4 regions of the Gellertiella sp. DMC107 genome follow, and region 1 is predicted to be linked to each of the others. Evidence: riboswitches for the same ligand, from Rfam matches in the RefSeq annotation. Region 1 holds a riboswitch; each other region holds the start of a gene.

Region 1 (4,205 bases):
CGGCCTTCCGGCAGGAAACCGAGCGAGAGATTGGGCATGCGCTTGGCGAGCAGCTCCAGCTCCTCGCGGAATATGATTTCCTCCGGCCGGCGCGCCGAATTCAGGAAGACCACATCGGTCGCAGGCGCGGTATCGGAAAGCCAGCGCAGCATGGACATCATGGGGGTGATGCCGGAGCCGGCCGAAATGAACAGGTATTTCTCCGCCGGATTGCGCGCCAGCGTGAAATGGCCGTTCGGGCCATAGGCGCGGATGCGCGAACCCGGCACCACATGATCGAACATCCAGCGGGTGCCGATGCTGCCGGGCTGCGCCTTGATGGTGATCGACAGCGCATAGGGCCGCGAGGGCGTGGAGGAGATGGTGTAGGTGCGATGGAGATCGCCGCCCTTCGCCCGAAGCTCCACCGTGATGAACTGGCCCGGCATGTATTTGAACCAGCCGCCGCCCTCGACGCCGAAGGTGAAGGTCTTCACATCGGGCGCCTCGTCGGTGACCGCCGTGCAGACGAGCATCTGCCGGGCGGCATTCCAGGGGCTGGTCGCGTCGAGGGGAAGTGCCGGCGGCACCTCCCCGAGGAAGGGTTTCATCGTCATGGCGGGCCTCAGGCGACCGAGCGCAGCGAGGCCGGAGCCTTGCCGCCGAGACGCTCCTGCATGAAGCGGGAATACCAGTCGACGAACTGCTCCACGCCGCCCTCATGCGCTTCCGAATAGGGGCCGGGCTGATAGGCGGGCGACTGGATGCCGAAGGCATTTTCCTCGACGATCCGGCGGTCCTGGTCGTTGGTCTCGGTCCAGACATGGATGAGATCGTCCAGCCGGTAATCGATGCCTTCCACCGCATCCTTGTGCACCAGCCACTTGGTGGTGACAGCAGTTTCCGTGGCGCTGATCGGCAGCACGCGGAAGGTCACCGCATGGTCGGAGAGAATGTGGTTCCAGGTGGTCGGGTAGTGGAAGAGCAGGAGCGTGCCGAGGCGGTCCTGGTTGATGTCGTCGGAAAGCCGCATCTGCACCGCCTTGCGGCCGGACATGGTGTAGCTCACCGCATCGCGCAGCAGCGGAATACGGGCGGTGCGGAACTGGCCGCGCTGGTCGATGGCAAAGCGGCTCGGCAGGCCGAGCGCCTCGCATTTTTCCCAGTGCTCGACGATTTCAGGATCATCCGCCGCACCGTTGACGCCGGTCGCGGTCGGGGCTTCCGGATAGGTCTTGCAGAGTTCCGGATGGTTGCCGGCGCAGTGATAGCATTCGCGGTTGTTTTCCCAGACGAGCTTCCAGTTGCCCTTTTCGATGATAGTGCTTTCGTAAGCCACCTTGGCATCGCGCAGCCGGTGCGGCAGGAAATAGGGCTCCATGGTAGCCCGGAAGGGGGCGAAATCCATCGGCTTCTCGGCGAGCGAGATGAAGATGTAGCCGCCGGCGAGCTCGCAGGCGACGGGCTTCAGGCCATAGGTGGACTTGTCGAAGCTCTCGCCCATGTGGCGGGCATATTGCAGCGAACCGTCGAGATCGTAGGTCCACTGGTGATAGGGGCAGACGAGCTTGGCCGCCGAACCGCGATGCTCGGTGCAGACCCGCGAGCCGCGATGGCGGCAGGAATTGTGGAAGGCGCGGATGCCGCCGTCATTGTCGCGAACGAGGACCACAGGATAGGCGCCGACCTGCACCGTCATGAAATTGCCCGGCTTCGGCAGCTCGCAATCATGCCCGATGAACAGCCAGTCCTTGTACCAGATCTCGTTCAGATCCTGCTGGAAATAGGCCGGATCGATATAGAAGGGCTGGTCGAGGGTAAAGCCGGGCTTGCGGGCCTGGAGCCGGGAAAGCATGTCGGAACGGATGTCCATGGTCGGTCCTTATGGGTCGGGGACGGCCGGGCGGATGATCCGGAAACGCATGGACAGGCGCAGGCGCACCCTCAGCCGGAGGGGCCGCATGTCCATTCGCCTCCTGCTCGCCCACCGCGATCAGTCGAGTTCAGCGCATCGAGGCTGGTTTCCGGGCTCCAGAACCGTCCCCCGAGGGGACCTTGCGTCACCTTCCCGGGCCTTCGCCCAGTGGTCTTTCGACGCCGTTCAGTTCTGCTACCGTTGCGGGGGCAGCGCCGGGTTGTCACCGGCTTCCCAATTGTCCCTCCGGCTCGTCAAAACCTTCGGGCACCTCGATGTCCCCAAGACACCATATTTCATTCGCGACCACATGGCTGAATGCGACATCTGCAAGCCTCATCGAAACAGGCCTGTGGACGGAGGCGGTCAGCCATCGCGCAGGATGCGACGGGCAAGAGCCGGCGACAGGCGGCTGATTGCGGCGAGAAGCCGGGCCTTTCCCACGACGATCTCCGGCTTTCCCCGTTCGAGGCCCGCAATCACCGCGCGGGCTGCCTCGGCAGGGTGCATCTTGTTCCGCCCGCGCCCCGCTGTCATGCCCGTCTCGACGAAAGCCATGATCACGTCATGCACGGTCACATGGGGCGCCGCATCCTCGCAGCGGTAGCGCAGCGCGCGGCTGAAGGCGCTGAGCCCCGCCTTCGTCGCGCAATAGACCGGCGCGGTCCGCTTCGGGGCCAGCGCAAGGCCCGAGGACATATTGACGATGGCCGCGCGCGGCTGCCGGGCCAGCAAGGGCATCAGACCGAAGGCGAGCGCGATGGGCGCGTCCAGATTGAGCTCGATTTCGGCGCGGAAGGCCGCCATCAGGCCCGCATCGCCAAGGCCCGTCGCCGGCATGTTCACCTGCACGCCCGCATTGTTGACGAGGATCGACAGATCGGGATGGCGCGCCATGACCTCGGCCACCAGCCGTTCCTGTCCTTCCCGGTCGGCGAGATCGGCCTCGATGAAGGCCATTGCCCCTCCCGCCGCCGCGATTACCGACTCGGCGGCGACCCGGTTCCGCCCGGTGATGATCACCCGCGCACCCCGCGCCGCGAGTTGCAACGCGATGTCCCGGCCTATTCCGGCGGTGCCGCCGGTGACGAGTACCCTCTGTCCCTCGATCCGCATGGCCACCCCCTTCACACCCCACTCCGCTCATAGTGGCGGAAGCCGTCCTCGATGGCCGGAATGATCCGGATCAGGTCGAAGAAGGGCTCGGCAAAGAGCGGCGAATCGCGCAGCGCCTCCATCACGCCATTGAATTGAACCGCATCTTCCGCCTCGAAGAGCACGATGTCGGAACAATCCGCGGAAAAGGCCTCCGCATCGAAATGGCGCAGGGTCACGCTCCGCCCCTCAAGCGCCGGCAAGAGCGCTGCCGTCGCGATCCGCTCCCGCTCGGGCCGTGGCAGGCGCAGCCAGGACGGCAACGCCCTCAGACAGACGAAAACGGAAAGGCGGGGCTTCAGCGGATCCATGGACGACGCTCCGGTTGCGGGATGGGTGGAACGGATCTATGGTGCGAGCAATTGCTCACATTTCCAACTCGCATTCCATGTCCCGCACCGCAAAGCCCATCGAAGCCCGCAAACATCCGCGTCAGGCACGGTCTGCCGCGACCGTCGAGATCATCCTGGAAGCGGCGGCTCGCATTCTGGAGGGCGGCGGGCTATCGGCCCTCAACACCAATCTGGTGGCGGAACGGGCGGGCATCAGCATCGGCAGCCTCTACCAGTATTTTCCTGGCAAGGAGGCGCTGCTCGCGGCCCTCATCCGGCGCAAGCGCGCGGAACTGATCGTGCTGCTGGAAGGGCAGGCTGAGCAGGCGGGAACGGCCGATCTGAAGACGTTGCTCGACGGCCTGATCCGCGCCGCGCTGCACCACCAGTTCGCCCGTCCCCGGCTGGCGGCCAGTCTCGAATATGCGGAAAGCCTGCTGCCGCTCGACGCGGAAACCCAGGCGCTGAAACAGGAGATTGCCGAAACTGTCGCCCGGGCGCTCTCCGCCCATGGCATAGCCGACCCGGCAACCGCCGCGCGGGATCTGGCGGCGCTGACCCGGGGGATGGCCGATGCGGCAGGGCTCTACGGCGAGACCGATCCCGCATCGCTCGAAGCGCGCATCCGCCGTGCCGTCTACGGCTATCTCGGGCTTGGCGGCTGACGATCAGCGCAGCGAGAAATCGAAACGATAGGTGGCGGAGACGCCGATGGTGACCTGATCTTCCGAGCCCTTCTGGCGAACGAGGCTGCTGTCTGCCGCGACGCCGACCATGCGGCGATATTCGGCAAAGAGGCTCGTATCGACGTTTTCGGTGGCTTT
Region 2 (4,205 bases), on a different contig from region 1:
CCCGCCAGAGATCGGCCTCTATCGGCGTCACAGGCCAAGGCTCGCGCGGACGGCCTCGAGGCCGGGCTTGCCGTCGAGCGTGGTGACGCCCGCAAGCCAGGCTTCCAGCCGCTTCGGCTCCTCCTTGATGGCACGGGCGGCGGCCTCTTCGGGCGGCAGGCCGTCATTCATCAGGTAGCCCATGCCGCGATTCTCGAAATCCACATCGAAGCGGAGATTGGAAAGCAGCTTGGCCACATTCGGGCATTCCCCGGCAAAGCCCTTGCGCACCTGGGTGCTGACGGTGGCCGCACCGAAATCCGGGCCGTAGAACTTGTCGCCGCCGGTGAGGTACTTCATGTCGATGTCCGTGTTCATCGGATGGGGCGCCCAGCCCTGGAACACGATGAAGCTCTTGTCTTTCGCATGCCGCTTGACCTCGGCCAGCATGCCCTGCTCGGAGGATTCCACCACTTCCCAGCCCTTCAGGCCAAGCGCGGGATCGTTGACGGCATCCAGCATCAGCTGGTTGGAACCCGGCTCGATGCCGTAGAGCTTGCGTTCGAAGCGGTCGGCGAAGGCCTGCAGATCGGCGAAGTCGTGGACGCCGGCCTCATAGACATAGGTCGGCACGGCAAAGGTATATTTCGCCCCGGTGAGATTGGTGGCCACCGTCTCTACCGTTCCATCCGCCAGATAGGGCTTGGCATAGGTGATCATGGCCGGATCCCAATAGCCGAGGAAAACGTCGAGATCCCGGTTTTTCAGGCTGAGATAGATGACATCGACGCCGAGAAGCGACGAGGACGGTTCATAGCCGAGCCCCTTCAGCAGCGTCATCCCGACGCCGGTGGTGAAGGCAAGATCGTTCCATCCGGGTTCGGCCATGCGGACCGCCTTGCAGCTTTCAGCCTCGGCGGCCCGGGCGGCGCCCGCCCCGGCCAGAACCCCTGCCATGATTGCGGCGAGCACGAGGCCACGCCCGCTTCGACCCTTTTCCGTTTGCCCCCTCATCGACATCTCCTTTTCTGCGGCGCACCGCCGTTCCCATCATTTTGTCTCATTGGATATTAAATTGACCCGCCGGTCAACAGTTGATCTTTCCGGACGAATTGTCGATGAAGGAGGCAGGGGCACAGAGCAGAGGCAGGGCGGCCATGAAGCTTTCGAGAATCAGCGAGATCCGGCGCCGGGAACTGCGGCAGGCGGCTTTCGAGGTGCTGCAGACGGAGGGCCTGGCAGGAACGACGCTGGAAAAGGTGGCCACGCATGCGGGGGCATCGAAGGGCATCGTGCTGCATTATTTCCGCAACAAGCAGGAGCTTTTCGAGCAGGCCATGCGGGAGGCGAACGCGGCCCTGCACCGGGCGGTCGTCGCCCGGCTGAAGACGGCCACGACGCCCCGGCAGCGGCTCGAAGCGGTGCTGCTCGGCAATTTCGAGCCGGAATTCTTCAAGCCGGAAATCAGCCATGCCTGGCTTTCGCTGGTGGCGGAAGTGCCGCGCGAGCCGCAGCTGGCGCGGCTTCAGCATGTGTTCCACGCGCGGCTCCACTCCAATCTGGTGGCGGCGCTGGCCGGCCTCGTGCCGCGTCAGGAGGCGGAAGACATCGCCGCCGGCCTCAGCGCGCTGATCGACGGCCTCTGGCTGCGCCTGGGGCTCGGCGCCGGATCGATGGACCGGGATGCGGCGCTGCGGCAGGTCTGGCGCTATGTCGACGGGCTTGTGCCTGCCACCGTCACCGCATGACGCAAAGCGCAGATTGCAATCGGCTGGAACTTCTCCTATGAAGGAGGGATGCGGAAACGCGGACCCGAAGGTTCGCGCGACGTGACTACGAAAGACGGTTCTGCCCACACCGGACGGGAGGGCGGATGAAAAGGGAACACGGTGAGGATTACCCATCAGGGACCGAGACCGTGGCTGCCCCCGCAACTGTGAGCGGAGAGCGACGTCCAACCATGCCATTGGCGCGACAGGCGTGCCGATAAGGCGGACCGAGCGACGACCCGCAAGCCAGGAGACCTGCCTCTTTCGGCAACCCGGGATGGGATTTCCCGACAGGGAACCATCCTTTTGACTGGCCCCGCGCGGGTGGCGCGGGCAAAGGAGTTGTCCGATGCATATCATGGAAGGCTACCTTCCGGTGAGCCATGCCCTTGGCTGGGCTGCGCTTTCTCTCCCCTTCGTCGTCTATGGCGCCCGCAAGATCGTGCGCACGCTTGAGGAAAAACCAGAAACCAAGATGCTGCTGGCCGCTTCCGGGGCCTATGTCTTCGTGCTCTCGGCGCTGAAGATCCCGTCGGTGACGGGCAGCTGCTCCCATCCGACCGGCACCGGCCTCTCGGCCACGCTGTTCGGCCCGTCCGTGACAGCCGTGCTCGGCACCATCGTGCTTCTGTTCCAGGCGCTGCTGCTCGCCCATGGCGGTCTGACGACGCTGGGCGCCAACGTCTTCTCCATGGCGATCGCCGGTCCCTTCATCGCCTATGGCCTCTATCGCGGCCTCACGAAGGCGGGGGCTTCCATGGCGGTCGCGGTGTTCTTCGCCGCCATGCTCGGCGATCTCGCCACCTATTGCGTCACCGCGCTGCAGCTGGCGCTCGCCTTCCCCGATCCGGTTTCGGGCGTCACCGGGGCGGCCGTGAAGTTCCTCGCGGTCTTCGCACCCACCCAGGCGCCGCTTGCGGTCAGCGAGGGTCTGCTGACCGTGGTCGTGATGAATCTTCTGTCGCGCTATTCCGCCGATGAGCTGAAGGCGCTCGGCCCCGTGACCGGAAAGGCCTGAGCCATGCTGAAGCAGAACCTCATCCTCCTGTCCATCGTGGGCGCGCTGGCCGCCGCGCCGCTCTTCATCCACCGGGGCGGCACCGCCCAGTTCAACGGCGCCGACAACAATGCCGCCGCGCTGATCACCGAGATCAATCCCGGTTACCAGCCCTGGTTCACCCCGATCTGGGAGCCGCCGAGCGGCGAAGTGGCCAGCCTGCTGTTTGCGCTGCAGGCCGCGCTTGGCGCCGGCCTGATCGGCTTCTATTTCGGCCGACGCTCCGCCCGGGGCGACAGCCATCGCGCATCGAAGACATCCGTCGAACAGGCGCACTGATGCGCCTCATCGACCGGTCCGCCCATACGAGCCGTTGGCGCCATGTGCCAACGGCGGAAAAACTCGCGCTCAGCCTCTCCGCCATGCTGGTGGCGGTGCTGTCGACGGCGCTGGCGATCAAGCTCGTGATCCTGGCGATCATGGCCCTGCTCACCCTTTTCGGCGCCGGTATTCCGGCGCGCGATTACCTGAAGGCTTTTGCCGTTCCGGCAGGCTTCATCGCCACGGGCGTCCTGGCCCAGGCGGTGACGCTCTCCTGGTCCGGTGGCCCCGTTCTCGGCCTGGCAGGCCGGGAAGACCTTCTGATGGCTGCACGCTTTGCCGTGACGGCGCTTGCCTCCATTTCCGCCCTGCTGCTGCTGGCGCTGACGACGCCGCTCACCCGGCTGATCGCCTTCCTGGAGCGGCGCGGCCTGAACCCGCATATTGCCGATATCGCGCTCGTGATGTTCCGGATGATCTGGCTGACGCTCGACTGTCTGGAAAGCGGCGAGCGGGCGCTGAAAGGCCGGCTCGGGCACCGGAATTTCCGCGGCATTCTCACCTCGCACGGTCTGCTGCTGGCGGCGCTGCTGCCGCGGGTCTTCTCGCGGGCGCAGCGGCTGGAAACCGGACTGGGCGCGCGCGGCTACGAGGGGCGACTCGTGTTCCTGACGACCGAGGAGCCCTCCCGCCTCTTCCGCATGGCGGCGACGGTCAGCGCCTTTGCCGGCCTGCTGCTGGTCGGGAGGTTTGCATGATCCTGTCGGCGAAAGGCCTTTCCTTTGCCTATCCGGGCGCGCCGCCGGCGCTCTCGGGCGTCGGTTTTTCCATCGATCGCGGTGAGTGCGTGGCGCTGCTCGGCGTCAACGGGGCCGGCAAGTCCACCCTTTTCCAGCTGCTGAACGGCAGCCTGAAGCCGGCGGAAGGCACGGTGCGGCTCGACGGCGAGGCCATCAGCCACGACCGCAAGGGCCTTGCCCGGCTGCGCGCCAGCGTCGGCCTCGTCATGCAGGACCCGGACGACCAGCTCTTTGCGGCCACGGTCGCCGAAGACGTGTCCTTCGGCCCGTCCAACATGGGTCTGCCGGAGGCGGAGATCCGCCGCCGGGTGGCGGCCGCGCTGGAGGCGATGGGCATTG
Region 3 (4,205 bases), on a different contig from region 1:
CCCGACGGTCGGTGACATCAAGGGCAATATGGCGAAGGCGCGGGAAGCCCGCGCCGATGCGGCACGGCAGGGAGCCCATCTCCTGCTGCTCACCGAACTGTTCGTGGCGGGCTATCCGCCGGAAGACCTGGTTCTGAAGCCTGCCTTCATCCGCGCCTGCCGGGAGGCGATCGACGCCTTTGCCGCGGAAACCGCCGATGGCGGGCCGGGGGTCATCATCGGCTTTCCCCGCCAGGACGAGGCGGGCCGCTACAATTCCGTCGCGGTGCTGGACGGCGGCCGGGTCCTCGCCATCCGTGACAAGGTGGATCTGCCCAATTACGGCGAGTTCGACGAAAAGCGCGTGTTCCGCGCCGGCGCGATGCCGGGGCCGGTGAATTTCCGGGGCGTGCGTCTCGGCATCCCGGTCTGCGAGGATATCTGGGGTGAACTCGGCGTCTGCGAGACGCTGGCGGAAAGCGGCGCGGAGCTCCTGCTGGTGCCGAACGGCTCGCCCTATTATCGCAACAAGATGGATATCCGCCACCAGATCGTGCTGAAGCATGTGATCGAACTCGGCCTGCCGATGATCTATGCGAACCAGCTCGGCGGACAGGACGAACTGGTCTTCGACGGCGCGAGCTTTGCCTTCAACGTCGACAAGTCCATGGCTTTCCAGATGAGCCAGTTCGAGGAGACCCTGTCCGTTTCCACCTGGAAGCGGGAGGGCGAAAGCTGGGTCTGCCGCGACGGCGGCCGGGCCAATCTGCCCGATACGCAAGAGGCCGATTATCGGGCCTGCATGATCGGCTTCCGGGATTACGTGAACAAGAACGGCTTCCGCAATGTGGTGCTTGGCCTCTCCGGCGGCATCGACAGCGCGATCTGCGCGGCCATTGCGGTGGATGCGCTGGGCGAGGAGCGGGTGCGCTGCGTGATGCTGCCCTATCGCTACACCTCCTCCGATTCGCTGACGGACGCGGAGGCCTGTGCCAAGGCGCTGGGCTGCCGTTACGAGGTGGTGCCGATCGAGGAGCCGGTCGCCGGGTTTCTCTCCGCGCTGTCGGAGGTTTTCGAGGGGACGGAAGAGGGCATTACGGAGGAAAACCTCCAGAGCCGGGCGCGCGGCACCATTCTGATGGCCATTTCCAACAAGTTCGGTTCGATGGTCGTCACGACCGGGAACAAGTCGGAAATGTCGGTGGGCTATTGCACGCTCTATGGCGACATGAACGGTGGCTTCAACCCGATCAAGGACCTGTACAAGATGCAGGTCTATGCGCTTTCTGCCTGGCGCAACAGCCATGTGCCGCCGGGCGCGCTCGGGCCGGGGGGCGAGGTGATCCCGAAAAACATTCTGGACAAGGCACCTTCGGCAGAGCTTCGGCCGAACCAGACCGACCAGGATTCGCTGCCGCCCTATCCGGTCCTCGACGATATTCTCGAATGTCTCGTCGAGGCGGAAATGTCGGTGGAGGATATCGTGGCGCGCGGTCACGACGTGGCGACGGTGCACCGGATCGAGCATCTGCTCTATATCGCCGAATACAAGCGCCGGCAGTCGGCGCCGGGCGTGAAGATCACCCGCAAGAATTTCGGACGCGACCGGCGCTATCCGATCACCAACCGGTTCCGCGACCGGTAGGCGGGGGCGCCTTGCCAAAGGGCCGGCGCCTTGTCATAAGCAGGATATTCAGGTGCCGCCGGGTTTCCGGCGGATAATCGGGAATCCGGTGAAAAACCGGAACGTGCCCAACGCTGTAAGGCGGACGTCGTTGCAGACGGCTTTCCTGACCGGAAGGCCGCGCCACTGGGAAACCGGGAAGGCGTGCAGCGGGCGGATGATGCCCAGTCAGAAGACCGGCCTGATGCCATAGCCGATGCCGCGCGGACGGCGGCAGCGGTGTCTGCATTGTTGGGGATCGAACGATGCTTGCGACGAAATCGCACCGCGATGCGCTGGTGCATGCCGAACCGTTCACACCGGATGAAAAAGCCGCCCTTTATCGCGCCATCGAAACGCGGCGGGACGTGCGCGACCAGTTTTTGCCCGACCCTCTGCCTGACGATGTGGTGGAACGCCTGTTGAAGGCGGCGCATGCCGCACCGAGCGTGGGCTTCATGCAGCCCTGGAATTTCCTGCTCGTCCGTTCCGAGGAAAAGCGCCGCCGGGTGCACGAGGCCTTCTGCCGGGCGAACGAGGAGGCGGCGCTGATGTTTACCGGCGAACGCCGCGACCAGTATCGCGCGCTGAAGCTCGAAGGCATCCTCAAGGCGCCGCTCAGCATCTGTGTGACCTGCGATCCCACGCGGGGCGGCCAGGTGGTGCTGGGCCGGACCCACAATCCGCGCATGGATGTCTATTCCACCGTCTGCGCGGTGCAGAATCTCTGGCTCGCGGCCCGGGCGGAAGGGGTTGGCATCGGCTGGGTGAGCATTTTTCACGACCGCGACGTGCGGGAGATCTTTTCCATCCCCGACCATGTGGAAATCGTCGCCTGGCTTTGCGCGGGCTATGTGGACCAGCTCTACAGCGAGCCGGAACTGGCGGTGAAAGGCTGGCGGCAGCGGTTGCCGCTGGAGGATCTGGTCTTTGAGGAAACCTGGGGCGGATAGTCTCCCCTCGGCGCGCGCCGGACAGAGCTGTCACAGGACCGTAGCCAAACCGTCATGGCCGTTCGTTATCCTCCCCTGTGAAGGCGCATTGGGGGCGTCTCCATTTACGGGATCAGGGGATGACGGTCAGTGTTCCTGCACTGCCCGGCGAAGGGCGTGCCGTGGCGGCATGGCCTGCCGCCGGCTTTTTCGCGGCCACGGTGTTGGCCAGTCTGTTCTTTCGGCTGTTTCCAGAGGTGGATCTGGCTGTCAGCGCGCTGTTTTATGCGGAGAGGACCGGATTTTTCCTGGCTGCCGATCCGCTCTTGACGCTGCTGCGCAACATCAACCTCGTCTTGCCGCACGTCTGCGTGCTCTGTGCGTTTGCCGCGCTGCTGGTCCGGTCGGTCGGCCGACGGTCTCGTCTGGCCGCTCTCATGCCCCCACCGGGCCATTGTCTGTTTCTTCTCTGTGTCATGGGGCTGGGGCCAGGGCTTCTGACGCGGGTGATCAAGGACGGCTTCGGCCGGGCACGGCCGCGCGAGACGCTGGGTTTCGGGGGCGATTCTGCCTTTTCGCTTCCCTGGGATCTCTCCCGCGCCTGTCTGGACAACTGCTCGTTCATTTCGGGGGAGAGCGCTTCGGCGGCGGCCCTTCTGTCCCTGCCGCTGCTGCTGCCGGCTGGTCGCCGGCCCATGGCCTATGCGGCGATTGCGCCCTTCGCGGTCACCGTCTCGCTCAGCCGCGTGGCCTTCGGAGCGCATTTTCTCTCCGATGTCGTCATCGCCTGGGGCGTCGTCCTCACCCTCACCAGCCTGCTGTGGCGGCTGCAGGTTCTGAGCTTCCCGCATCGAAACACAATCAATAGTGGCGCATAATGAAAATAGCAATTTATAATAGAAGATGCCGCTAAAATAAATGTCTTTGGTCAACAAAACGATTTAAATGGCCGTTAGGCTTAAGGCACTATTAAAATTTATCGGCAAATAGTTGTTGCCAACCGGACGGCAATCTTGCCGGAACATGATGTTTGCCGAGCGCCCTGAGAGGCACCGCCCCCCCTTCATCTTCCGAATTCAAGGTTCCTCGAATGATCTTCGATCGTTTTCGATTGGGCAGGCTCGTGCCTGCTGCCATCATCAGCCTTATCTGCCTCAGCACCGGTGTGCTTGCCATTTCGGACACATTGTCAGCGCGGCAATTGCAGCGCAGCATGGACATCGCTCTGGCGCAGGAACAAGCGCAGGACCTGGCCCGGGAGATCACCGAGCTGAAGCTGCGGATCGAGCTGGATATCGTCAGCACCCAGGAATCGCTGACCGATATGTCTGCAACGCAGGGCAAGGACGGGTTGGATGACGGTCTCGATCTTGCCGCGCAATCGGCCAAGAGCCTGTCGGAAAAGGTCGCCCGCCTGAAGGCGCTTGCCGAAACGGCTGGCCTTTCCGATCTCGTCACGACGCTGGACGCGCTTTCGGAACGTTACGCGGGCTTCCACGCGACTGGCATCGAGATGGCCAAGACCTATGTGGCTGGCGGACCGGAAGCCGGAAACAAGCAGATGCCGGCATTCGACAAGGTGGCGGATGCGCTCCAGGAAGAAATCGACGCGACCGGCAGCATCGTCAAGA
Region 4 (4,205 bases), on a different contig from region 1:
CGGAGCCGCGCCCAGTTGGCTGCAAGGCTTGCCACCCAGGCCATGCGGTTGGCGTCCGGCTCGGAGGAAACGATATTGGCCTCGACCAGCTCGTCAAAGCGCTTGGCGGCCTTGAAGGAGACGGCGCGGGAAAGCACACGGCCATCCACCTCCGGCAGCGAGACATTCATGCCGAGATCGCGGGCGGAAAGCCCCTGCGCGGAGGCTTCCCATGCTTCTTTGGACGAAGCGGAGAAGATCGCCTGCAACACGACCGATCCTTGCGATTCCAGAACGGTCGGCTTGCGGTTCGCGCCGGGCGCGGAAACCGCAAAGGCGGTGGCGTTGATCACCACTTCAGGCACGCCCTTGGCGAAGATCGACTTCAGCGTGCCGATGCAGTCGGAATCCTTCAGGCTGTAGGCAAAGACGGGAAGTGCGCGCAGCCCCTCCGCCGCCAGCGCCTCGATCATCGCCTCGACAGGCTTTGTCTCGCCGCTCTGGACGAGCGCGCGGTAGAAGGAAATGGCAACGGTGCCCTTCGCCTCCTGGCTGGGACCCACCTTTTCCAGCCAGCGGGAGACCTTGATCACCCCTTCGCCCGGCCACCAGATGCCGGCCTTGGCAAGCGGCACGGCGGGACCCGGCTTTTCGCCCCCCGACAGCATGGCCGAGGCATAGGTGAGGAAGGCGCGCGTATTGTCGTTACCGCCCTCGATCAGGTAGGACCAGAGTGCGTTGAGATCGTCGACACCGATATTCGAATAGGGCACCAGCCCCGGATCGGGCTTGGAATCGCCGGGAATGACCGCAATCTTCGCGCCGTATCGGTTTGCGGCAGCATGCAAGGCCTCCAGCGCATACTGGAAATAGCTCGCCCCGCCAAGCGGCCGCACCACGATCAGCTTCGCATGCCGCGCCGTCCGCTCCACATAGGTATCGACGGACATCGGATGCTTCAGCGAAATCAGGCTCGCGACCCGCAAGGTAAACCCGTTGTCGAGCTGCCGCTGCGCCGAGGCGACGGCGGCAAGCTCCGTATCCGCTGCCGACAGGAACAGTATATCACCCGGCGACTGGCCGAGATCGATGGCCTCGTCCCCGTCCGAGATGGTTCCCTTTTGTGCGAGCAGCAGATGCATGGGATCAGAGCGCCTTCAGCGCCGCGCGGATCGCGTCGTCGTCCATCTCGTCATGCAGGCCGATGACGACGAGGCGGGTGGCGCGGGTTTCGCCCGGGGCCCAGGCGCGATCGAAATAATGGTCGATGCGGCTGCCGACCGCCTGGATGACGAGGCGCATCGGCTTGCCGGGCACGTCGGCAAAGCCCTTGAGGCGGAGGATATCGTGTTCCGCGATGATCGCCTTCAGCTTCTCCACGAAGAGCGCCGGATCGGCAACGGGACCGAGCTCGGCCACGAAGCTCTCGAACTCGTCATGATCATGGTCGTGATGGTGCTCGACGCCGTCCTCGTGCAGGGCCTCGTGTTCCAGCTCGTGATGCGACTTGCGGTTCTCGATATCGGCTTCCGTGCCGACGCCGAGGCCGAGCAGGACCGAGGCCGGAACCGAGCCGTTGCGGGCTTCGATCATCGTCGGCTTGCGGGCAATGCGGGCGGTCACTTCGCTGCGAACCGTGGCAAGGCCCTCGGCATCCAGAAGGTCGGTCTTGTTGAGAACGATGAGGTCGGCGCAGGTCAGCTGGTCCTCGAAGAGTTCTTCGAGCGGGCTTTCATGGTCGAGCCCCTCGTCTTCGGCGCGCATGGCATCCACGCGGTCGTGATCGTCGGCAAAGCGGCCTGCGGCGACGGCGGCACTGTCCACCACGGTCACCACGCCATCGACCGTCACCTGCGTGCGGATTTCCGGCCAGTTGAAGGCGGCAACCAGCGGCTGCGGCAGCGCAAGGCCGGAGGTTTCGATGACGATATGGTCAGGGCGGCTTTCGCGCTCCAGCAGCTTCATCATGGTCGGCACAAAATCGTCGGCCACGGTGCAGCAGATGCAGCCATTGGTCAGCTCGATGATGTCGTCCTCGGTACAGTTTTCCGCACCGCAACCCTTCAGCACCTCCCCATCGACGCCGAGATCGCCGAATTCGTTGATGATCAGCGCGATCTTCTTGCCGCCGGTATCGGTCAGCAGGTTGCGGATCATCGTGGTCTTGCCCGCTCCGAGAAAACCGGTGATCACAGTTGCGGGGATCTTTTCCTTGAACATCGGTTCAACCCTTCATCTTCAGCGGCAGGCCCGCCGCAACAAAATAGACTTCCTTCGCCACGTCGGCGATCAACTGGTGCAGGCGGCCCGCATGGTCGCGGAATTCTCTGGCCATGCGGTTTTCCGGGACAATGCCCAGACCGACCTCGTTGGAGACGAAAACGATGCGACCCCGGGCATCCCGCACGAATTCCGCAAGCGCGCGGAATTCGGAGGCCATGTCGCGCTCTTCCATCATCAGGTTGGTGACCCAGAGGGTCAGGCAATCGACCAGGATGACACTCTCCGTGGAATCGATGGTCTGGAGCGCGAAGACGAGATCGAGCGGCTCTTCCAGCGTGTTCCAGTCCGGGCCGCGGTCCTCGCGGTGCTTGTCGATGCGCGCGCGCATCTCGTCGTCCCAGGCCCGGCCCGTCGCCACGTAATGGCGCCTGAGGCCCGTGCCCAGCACATAGTTTTCGGCAAATCGGGATTTTCCGGAGCGCGCGCCGCCGAGAACGAGGACAGCGCCTTTGGACTGTGCCGTCATGGCCTGCAGTCTCCCACACGGCATGAATCAAAAGCCGGCATCGCGGCGGAAACACCGCTGCGCCGCCCTGTCAGGCCAGACACACATGCATGCTTCGCCATCCGGCACATAGCCGGCATGGGCGCTCGTCTTGCCATGACAACCTCCGTGCTGGCATTGGGGACGCCTCCCCAGGAACTGGGCTCTTCGCCCGGCACGAATGGCAGGTCTCCTGGCTCGCGGTTCCCGGCACGTCGCCGTGCCAGCAGGTGCTTCTCGCCTTCCCGAAGTGATCCGCATGGAAAGAGGTGGACGATTCGTAGAAGAAGAGGCGTCCGGCCCCGGCTGTTTTCCATGCCACTCCAGTGGCTTTTCCCTGTCCCTGTCGCCTTCGCCCGTCCGCACCATGCGAACCGCCGGCCAATGCCGTCAGAACCGGGATGAAGTCCCCTCGCCGCTCTACAGTCGCGGGGTCGGCTGCGATACGGATGCCCTGAATGGGTCCATCCTTGCGCATTCCCTATCTCTTCCCGCTGCGACCTTGGCGCAGCGGAAACCATCCGTTTCTTGATGTTTCATAAGAGTGGGGGCGTTCCAAGTCAATCGCATCGGGCGGCGGGCAATGTCGCAGGCGGAACCGGCTCAACCGCCCATCAGGCCATCGAGCCAGCGTGGATCGAGAAGCGATTCCAGCTCGGCCGCCAGATCGTCGAGCGCGCGATCCACCCCTTCCCGGTAGGAGAGCCGGTCCCCTTCGATGCCGAAGGTGGACAGCAGGCCCCGCCTGTATCCGTCATTGCCAAAGAGACCGTGCAGATAGGTGCCCATGACCCGCCCGTCCGGCGAGATGGCCCCATCGGCCCGGTTGCCGATGCGGATCGCCGGACGGACGCAATCCGGCCCCTCCGTCACGCCCAGATGGATCTCGTAGCCCTCGAGCGGCACATCATGCTCGACCGACCAGGCGGCCGTGTTGCGGACCGTCTTTTCCGGGGCCATTTCGGTTTCCACGTCGAGCAGGCCAAGACCCTCCGTTTCCGTCGTGCCGCCTTCGATGCCGAGCGGATCGCGCACCACGCGCCCGAGCATCTGATATCCGCCGCAAATGCCGATCACCCGTCCGCCCCGCTTCACATGCCGGGCCAGATCGCGATCCCAGCCCTGCGCGCGCAGATCCATCAGATCGCCGATGGTCGATTTCGAACCCGGCAGCACCACCAGCCCCGTATCGGCAGGGATTGCCTCCCCCGGACGGACATAGACGAGATCCACCTCCGGCTCGGCCTTCAGCGGATCGAGATCGTCGAAATTGGCGATGCGCGAGAGGACCGGAACGGCCACCTTCAGCGCCCGTCCCTCCGGTCGCGCGAGACGCTCCAGCACGACGGAATCCTCTGCCGGCAGCCGGGCCGCCGCCTTCAGCCAGGGAACGACGCCGAAACAGGGCCAGCCCGTGAAACCCTCGATGGCTTTCAACCCGTCGTCGAAAAGCGTCACA

The links. Region 1 has a riboswitch for cobalamin ahead of ACT54B_RS18925 (aromatic ring-hydroxylating oxygenase subunit alpha). Riboswitches for the same ligand answer to the same signal wherever they lie in the genome.
Region 2: another riboswitch for cobalamin. It lies ahead of ACT54B_RS17515 (energy-coupling factor ABC transporter permease); the one in region 1 lies ahead of ACT54B_RS18925 (aromatic ring-hydroxylating oxygenase subunit alpha).
Region 3: another riboswitch for cobalamin. It lies ahead of bluB (5,6-dimethylbenzimidazole synthase); the one in region 1 lies ahead of ACT54B_RS18925 (aromatic ring-hydroxylating oxygenase subunit alpha).
Region 4: another riboswitch for cobalamin. It lies ahead of cobU (bifunctional adenosylcobinamide kinase/adenosylcobinamide-phosphate guanylyltransferase); the one in region 1 lies ahead of ACT54B_RS18925 (aromatic ring-hydroxylating oxygenase subunit alpha).

Annotation. Positions count from the first base shown of each region.
Region 1 covers NZ_JBQUZZ010000006.1:185,306-189,510, forward strand. Annotated here, with positions in the region: gene ACT54B_RS18920 (FAD-binding oxidoreductase) at 1-596, opposite strand, end outside; gene ACT54B_RS18925 (aromatic ring-hydroxylating oxygenase subunit alpha) at 605-1,852, opposite strand; cobalamin riboswitch at 1,978-2,184, opposite strand; gene ACT54B_RS18930 (SDR family oxidoreductase) at 2,261-3,010, opposite strand; gene ACT54B_RS18935 (darcynin family protein) at 3,022-3,360, opposite strand; gene ACT54B_RS18940 (TetR/AcrR family transcriptional regulator) at 3,399-4,046, shown strand; gene ACT54B_RS18945 (MipA/OmpV family protein) at 4,050-4,205, opposite strand, start outside.
Region 2 covers NZ_JBQUZZ010000005.1:270,903-275,107, forward strand. Annotated here, with positions in the region: gene ACT54B_RS17500 (alpha/beta fold hydrolase) at 1-31, opposite strand, end outside; gene choX (choline ABC transporter substrate-binding protein) at 28-936, opposite strand; gene betI (choline-binding transcriptional repressor BetI) at 1,137-1,727, shown strand; cobalamin riboswitch at 1,806-2,025, shown strand; gene ACT54B_RS17515 (energy-coupling factor ABC transporter permease) at 2,098-2,766, shown strand; gene ACT54B_RS17520 (energy-coupling factor ABC transporter substrate-binding protein) at 2,770-3,084, shown strand; gene cbiQ (cobalt ECF transporter T component CbiQ) at 3,084-3,824, shown strand; gene ACT54B_RS17530 (energy-coupling factor ABC transporter ATP-binding protein) at 3,821-4,205, shown strand, end outside.
Region 3 covers NZ_JBQUZZ010000001.1:27,426-31,630, reverse strand. Annotated here, with positions in the region: gene ACT54B_RS00125 (NAD+ synthase) at 1-1,624, shown strand, start outside; cobalamin riboswitch at 1,658-1,862, shown strand; gene bluB (5,6-dimethylbenzimidazole synthase) at 1,909-2,595, shown strand; gene ACT54B_RS00115 (phosphatase PAP2 family protein) at 2,715-3,452, shown strand; gene ACT54B_RS00110 (methyl-accepting chemotaxis protein) at 3,665-4,205, shown strand, end outside.
Region 4 covers NZ_JBQUZZ010000001.1:152,142-156,346, forward strand. Annotated here, with positions in the region: gene cobN (cobaltochelatase subunit CobN) at 1-1,121, opposite strand, end outside; gene cobW (cobalamin biosynthesis protein CobW) at 1,126-2,199, opposite strand; gene cobU (bifunctional adenosylcobinamide kinase/adenosylcobinamide-phosphate guanylyltransferase) at 2,204-2,728, opposite strand; cobalamin riboswitch at 2,913-3,283, opposite strand; gene ACT54B_RS00720 (cobyric acid synthase) at 3,350-4,205, opposite strand, start outside.